Regions from separate parts of the Kitasatospora sp. NPDC086791 genome, predicted to be linked through region 2. Evidence: predicted binding sites of a transcription regulator. Region 2 holds the regulator's gene; the other holds the start of a gene.
The links. The regulator HrcA, encoded in region 2, represses chaperone genes, less so after heat shock. The targets are predictions, from matches to a motif close to TTNGCACTCNGNNNNNCNGAGTGCNAA.

Region 1 (3,201 bases), on a different contig from region 2:
CCCCATCCGGGCCCCGGTGCGGAGCGGTCCGCACCGGGGCCCGGGGCGTGCCACGGGCTCTTAGGCTGGAGGGGCAGGACGAGGCGGGCAGGACGAGGCGAACGAACGACGGAGTGGACAGGGTGAACGAGCAGGGACGGGAACGGGCGGCGGAGCGCGGCCAGGAGCAGGGGCGGAGCGGGGGCCAGAGCCACGACCAGAGCCGGGAGCAGGACCAGGCCCGGGAGCCGCGGACGAAGCCCGCGACCAAGGCCCGGTTGGTCTTCCGGGACCCGCTGGACCAGCAGTCCCGGGACGATACCGACGCCGGCTGGGGCGATCGCTCCGGGAGCGGGGCGGGTGGGAGCGGTGGGCGGGGACTGGACTGGTACCTGAGCCAGCGCCCGCCGCACCACGGGGAGTAGGGAAAGGGGCGAGGCCGGTCAGCGCAGCGGCGCGACCAGCGCGTCACGGATCTCGGTCAGCAGTTGGACCTCCTTGGCCTCGGCTTCCGCCGCCACGTCGGCGGGGGACTTGCGGCGGGCCGCCAACCTGTTCATGGGCACGATCAGAACGAAGTAGACGACGGCTGCGGTGATCAGGAACTGCAGGGCGGCGCTGAGCACCGATCCCCACAGGATGAGGATTCCGGACGTGACCTCACCGGTCGGGCTCACCTCGCAGGGCCCCTTGAGGCAGGAACTGTAGGACCCCAGGTCCTTCGTTCCGAATACGCCGATGATCGGATTGATCACGCCCTTGACGAAGGCGTTGATGATGTTGGTGAAAGCCGCGCCGATGACCACGGCGACGGCGAGGTCGACGACATTTCCGCGCAGCAGGAATTCCTTGAAGCCCTTCATGCCGCCTCGAACGACGGAGTCGTTCCCGGGTCACGGGTGATCTTCGGCAGCCCCGGATTGACAACCCGTCCGGCCCGGCGCGCCCCCGCCGGGCGGCGGCACCCCGGCCCGCGCGGGCCCGAGCGCGAGCGCGGCGGCCACCGCGAGCAGCACCAGCGCGGGCACCCCGGCCCGTCGGCGGACCGCACTGCGCCAGCGGTGCCACCCGCCGCAGCCGCGCCGGATCGGGGGGAAGCTCGGCACCTCCTGCCGGGGCGGTACGGCAGGGGCGGGCAGCGGGACGGAGAAGCTCACGGTCGTCATCGACGCACCTCCGGAAGGTCCGGCAGCCGACCCCCGGTGGACCGGCTGACGACCCACACGATGCGCGCTCCGGACGACTTCGGAAAGCCGTTTCCCCAGCCTGTGGACAAACCCGCCCCTGTGGACAACTTCGTACACCCGGACGAGTCAATCCGACCCGTCCGGGGTGACGAATGCGCCCCCGACCGGACGGAAAGCGCGGAAAGACGCGGATGGACACGGACGGACACGGAAAGACGCGGAAGGGCCCGCCGTCCCCGCGTGGAAGCGGGGCCGACGGGCCTTTCCGAGGACTGCTGGGCGTCCGGGTTCCTCCCGGCGCCGGGGTCAGCTCGCGGCCGGAGCCGGGCTGGACGGGGCCGAAGAGCCCGTGCTGCCCGATGCGGGGGCCGGCGTCGTCGTGGTCGACGTGGTCGACGACGATCCGGAGCTGACCGTGCTGCTGGAGGAGGAGCGGCTGTCGGTCCGGTAGAAGCCGGAACCCTTGAACACGACACCCACGGCCGAGAAGACCTTGCGAAGCCGTCCCTGGCAGTCGGGGCACGTGGTCAGCGCCTCGTCGGTGAACTTCTGCACCGCCTCCAGGCCGTTGCCGCACTCGGTGCACTGGTACTGGTACGTGGGCACTTGTCTTCCTCCTGGCACTCTCGCCTGATGAGTGCTAACGATGGTCAATGATGCGGCATTCCGCTGGATCAGTCCAGCGACTCCGGTGTGAGATCGGCCCCGCCCCGGCCCGGGACCGGCCGCGAACCACCGCCCGCTCAGCCCTTGGCCGCGCCCACCAGCTGCGCAGCACCGCCGCGCCCGGCGGAGCCGTCGTCCGGACCCGCGGCCGTATCCACAGCCGAACCCACGGCCGAATCCGCCGCGGACCCCGACCCCGCCCCCGGCGTCAGCAGGTGCCGCAGCGAGAACAGCGCGACCAGCCCCAGTCCGGCGCCGATCACCGGCACCAGGAACCCGGTCGAGGGCCCGTGCCCGTCGATCAGCTTCCCCGCCGCCATCGAGCCGACGGCCAGCCCCAGCCCGATGGCGCCGGTCAGCCAGGTGAAGGCCTCGGTCTTGGCGCCGTCCGCGACCAGCGTCTCGACCAGGGTGTAGCCGCTGATCAGGGTCGGCGCGATGGCCAGACCGCAGACCAGCCCGGCGACGGTGAGCGCGACCAGGTTCGGCATCGCCCACAGCGTGGAGCAGCCCAGCACCAGCAGCGCGTAGCTGAGCAGCATCCGCTGCTGGACGGGCCGCCGCCAGGCGATCACGCCGTACAGCACGCCGGCCAGCATCGAGCCGCCGGCGAAGATCCCGTAGACGGTGCCGCCCGCGTCGTGCTGCCCGACCGAGTCGGCGAAGGCGTTCACCGACACCTGCATGCCGCCGAACACCGCGCCGACCCCGAGGAAGGTCCCGGCCAGCAGCCGGACACCGGGGGAGGCGAGCGCCGAGGCCCGCTCGGTGCCGGGCCGCGGCACGATCCGGGCGGGGGCGGTGCGCCGCTGGGCGGCGAAGGCCAGGCCGCCGACGACGGTCAGCGCGGCCTCGGCGACCAGGGCGGTCGCGGGGTTGGCGAGGGCGGCGATGCCGGAGGCCAGGATCGGGCCGATCACGAAGGTGAACTCGTCGGTCACGGACTCGAAGGCGAACGCGGTGCCGACCCGGGCGGCCGAGGCGTCGGACGGGCCGTCGGCGGTGAACCGGCCCACCCAGCGGGCCCGGACCATCGCGCCGATCTGCGGCACGCTCGCACCGGCCGGGACGGCGGCCAGGAACAGGCTCCAGGCCGGCGCGTGCCCGAGGGCCAGCGCGATCAGCACGCCGACCGAGACCCCGTGCACCAGGACGGTCGGGACGAGCACCGCGGCCTGCCCGTACCGGTCGGCCAGCCGCCCGGTCTGCGGCCCGACGAGGGCCTGGGCGACGGCGGCGACGGCGCTGACGGTACCGGCGGTGCCGTACGAGCCGTGGGTCTGGGTGACGAGCAGCAGGATGCCCATGCTGAGCATCGCGTACGGCAGTCGCGCGACGAGGGCGGGGGCCAGGAAGGTCCAGGCTCCGG
Region 2 (3,201 bases):
CGCGCCCTCGACGGCCGCGAAGCAGACCGAGCCGAGCCCGGTGGGGAGGAAACCGGCCCCGGCCTCCAGGGTGAGCGCGGCGGACGGCACGCCGAACAGCTGGTCGAGGTCGGGCTTGACGGGCTTGGTGCGGCCGAACAGGGCGTCCAGGATTCCCACGGCGGTCCTTTCGCGTCGATCGTCGGGGGGAGAAAGGGAGGCGGCGGGGAGGCGGCGGCTCGGCGTCAGCGGCCGAGCTGCTCGGAGATCCTCGCCAGCTGCGCCAGCCGCGTCTCCAGCGTCGGGTGGGTGGAGAACAGCTGCGAGGCGGTCTCCCGGGCGCTCAGCGCGGGCGCGAAGTAGAAGGCGTTGTAGGGCTGCGCCTTGCGCAGGTCCTCGGTGGGGATGGCGGAGATCTGCCCGGTCACCTTGGTGAGGGCCGAGGCGAGCGCGCTGGGCCGGCCGGTGAGCTGGGCGGCGGCGCGGTCGGCGGCCAGTTCGCGGTAGCGGGAGAGCAGCCGGGTGAGCAGGAAGCTGATCGCGTAGACCACCATCGAGACCAGCGGGATGATCAGCGCCAGGATGGCCGCGTTCTGGTCGTTGCTGTTGCGGCCGCCGCCCATGAACCCGCCGTACACGGCGATCCGGGTCATCGCGCCGGCGAGCACGCCGAGGAAGCCGGCGATCGTCATCACCGCGACGTCCCGGTGGGCGACGTGGGACAGCTCGTGCGCGAGGACGCCCTCCAGTTCCTCCGGCTCCAGCCGGCGCAGCAGGCCGGTGGTCACGCAGACCACCGCGTTCTGCGGGTTGCGGCCGGTCGCGAAGGCGTTCGGCATGTCGTTGTCGGCGACCGCCACGCGGGGTTTGGGCATGTCGGCCAGGGCGCAGAGCCGGTCGATCGTGCCGTGCAGTTGGGGGAACTCCTCCGGGGACACCTGGTGGGCTCCCATGGCCCGTTCGGTGATCTTGTCGCTGAACCAGAACTGGGCCACGAACAGCCCGCCGGAGATCAGCACGATCAGCGGCCAGGCGCCGCGCAGCAGCGCGATCAGCAGGCCGGTGAAACCGACGTACAGCAGCCCGATCACGAACATCGTGGCGACCATGCGGCCGGTCAGGCCGCGGTCGGGTGCGAAACGGGTGTGCTGGCCCGAGCTCGACATCGCTTGCTCCTCCATTCGCCGTCGCTTCCGATGCTGCCACCCGGACGGCCGTTGGGCACCACCCGCGCGCCGGGAACCGGTGAACGCTTCCCGCCCCGTGGGCCGTACCCGGAACTGCGGGCAGGATCACCCCGGTCCGGCCGTTCCTGCCGTAGGACCCGGGCCTTACACTGGCAGGTACGGTTCTGGCACTCGTGCGTTCAGAGTGCCAGGGTCGGGGCCTCCCGGAGCGGCCCGCAGCAGCAGGGACACAGACGGACAACGTGCGAAGACGGAGGTGCGTGCCCCATGGCCGGAGAGGTCCGCCAGCTGGACGACCGCAAGCTCGCCGTGCTCCGCGCGATCGTGCAGGACTACGTGGGCACCGAGGAGCCGGTCGGCTCCAAGGCCCTGGTGGAGCGGCACAACCTCGGGGTCTCGCCGGCGACGGTCCGCAACGACATGGCGGCGCTGGAGGAGGAGGGCTACATCCACCAGCCGCACACCAGTGCCGGCCGCATCCCGACCGACAAGGGGTACCGCCTCTTCGTCGACAAGCTCGCCGAGATCAAGCCGATGAGCGCCCCCGAGCGCCGGGCGATCCGGCACTTCCTGGACGGCGCGGTCGACCTGGACGACGTGGTCGCGCGCACCGTGCGGCTGCTCGCCCAGCTGACCCGGCAGGTCGCGGTCGTCCAGTACCCGTCGCTGACTCGCTCCACCGTCCGACACGTCGAGCTGGTGGCGCTGGCCCCGGCCAAGGTGATGCTGGTGCTGATCACCAACACCGGCCGGGTCGAGCAGCGGATGGTCGACTGCCCGGGCCCGGTCGGCGAGACGGTCCTGGCGGACCTGCGGACCGCGCTCAACAGCAGAGCCGCCGGCCGCAGGCTCCCGGAGGTCCCGGGGCTGTTGGAGGAGCTTCCGGCGATGTTCGAGCAGGCCGACCGGCCGACCGTCAGCACGGTCCTGGCGACGCTGTTCGAGACGCTCGCGGAACAGAACGAGGAGCGGATCATGCTGGCCGGCACGGCCAACCTGACCCGCTTCGGCCACGACTTCCCCCTCACCATCCAGCCGGTGCTGGAGGCCCTGGAGGAGCAGGTCATCCTGCTCCGCCTCCTGGGTGAGACCAATGACGCCGCGATGACGGTCCGGATCGGCCGGGAGAACGCCTACGAAGGGCTGATTTCCACCTCGGTCGTCTCGGTCGGTTACGGTTCGGGCGACGAGAGCGTGGCCAAACTGGGTGTGATCGGTCCGACCCGGATGGACTACCCGGGCACAATGGGGGCGGTGCGGGCGGTGGCGCGGTACGTGGGCCAGATCCTGGCCGAGTCGTAGCAAACAGCCGTCGGACATCCTGACGGCGTCCAGTCGCAGCACTACTACAGGCGGAACAAGCGGAGCATTTGGTGGCCACGGACTACTACGCGGTACTCGGCGTCCGACGGGATGCGGGGCAGGACGAGATCAAGAAGGCGTTCCGGCGCCTGGCACGCGAACTGCACCCGGACGTCAACCCGGACCCGAAGACGCAGGAGCGGTTCAAGGAGATCAACGCCGCCTACGAGGTGCTCTCCGATCCGCAGAAGCGCCAGGTCTACGACCTCGGCGGGGACCCGCTGTCCCCGGGCGGGGGCGGCGCGGGCGGCTTCGGCGCGGGCGCGGCGGGCTTCGGCTTCTCCGACATCATGGACGCCTTCTTCGGCGCCGCGGCCGGCCAGCGCGGACCGCGGTCGCGCACCCGCCGCGGCCAGGACGCCATGATCCGGCTGGAGATCACCCTGGAGGAGGCCGCGTTCGGCACCACCAAGGAACTCCAGGTCGACACCGCCGTCACCTGCACCACCTGCAGCGGCGAGGGCGCGGCCCCCGGCACCTCCGCCCAGACCTGTGACATGTGTCGCGGCAAGGGCGAGGTCTCCCAGGTCACCCGGTCCTTCCTGGGCCAGGTCATGACCTCCCGCCCCTGCCCGCAGTGCCAGGGCTTCGGCACCGTCGTGCCGACCCCGTGCCCGGAGTGCGCCGGCGACGGCCGGGTCCGCGCCCGCCGCACCCTGACCGTCAAGATCCC

Region 1: a site for HrcA is predicted at 1,784-1,810, ahead of AB0Q99_RS27610 (FmdB family zinc ribbon protein). Genes of this name have one in related genera too.

Annotation. Positions count from the first base shown of each region.
Region 1 covers NZ_JBFBOC010000028.1:55,876-59,076, reverse strand. Annotated here, with positions in the region: gene AB0Q99_RS27625 (hypothetical protein) at 123-404, shown strand; gene mscL (large conductance mechanosensitive channel protein MscL) at 423-842, opposite strand; gene AB0Q99_RS27615 (hypothetical protein) at 873-1,145, opposite strand; gene AB0Q99_RS27610 (FmdB family zinc ribbon protein) at 1,473-1,772, opposite strand; gene AB0Q99_RS27605 (MFS transporter) at 1,910-3,201, opposite strand, start outside.
Region 2 covers NZ_JBFBOC010000006.1:17,450-20,650, forward strand. Annotated here, with positions in the region: gene AB0Q99_RS11590 (hypothetical protein) at 1-159, opposite strand, end outside; gene htpX (zinc metalloprotease HtpX) at 225-1,145, opposite strand; gene hrcA (heat-inducible transcriptional repressor HrcA) at 1,434-2,468, shown strand; gene dnaJ (molecular chaperone DnaJ) at 2,540-3,201, shown strand, end outside.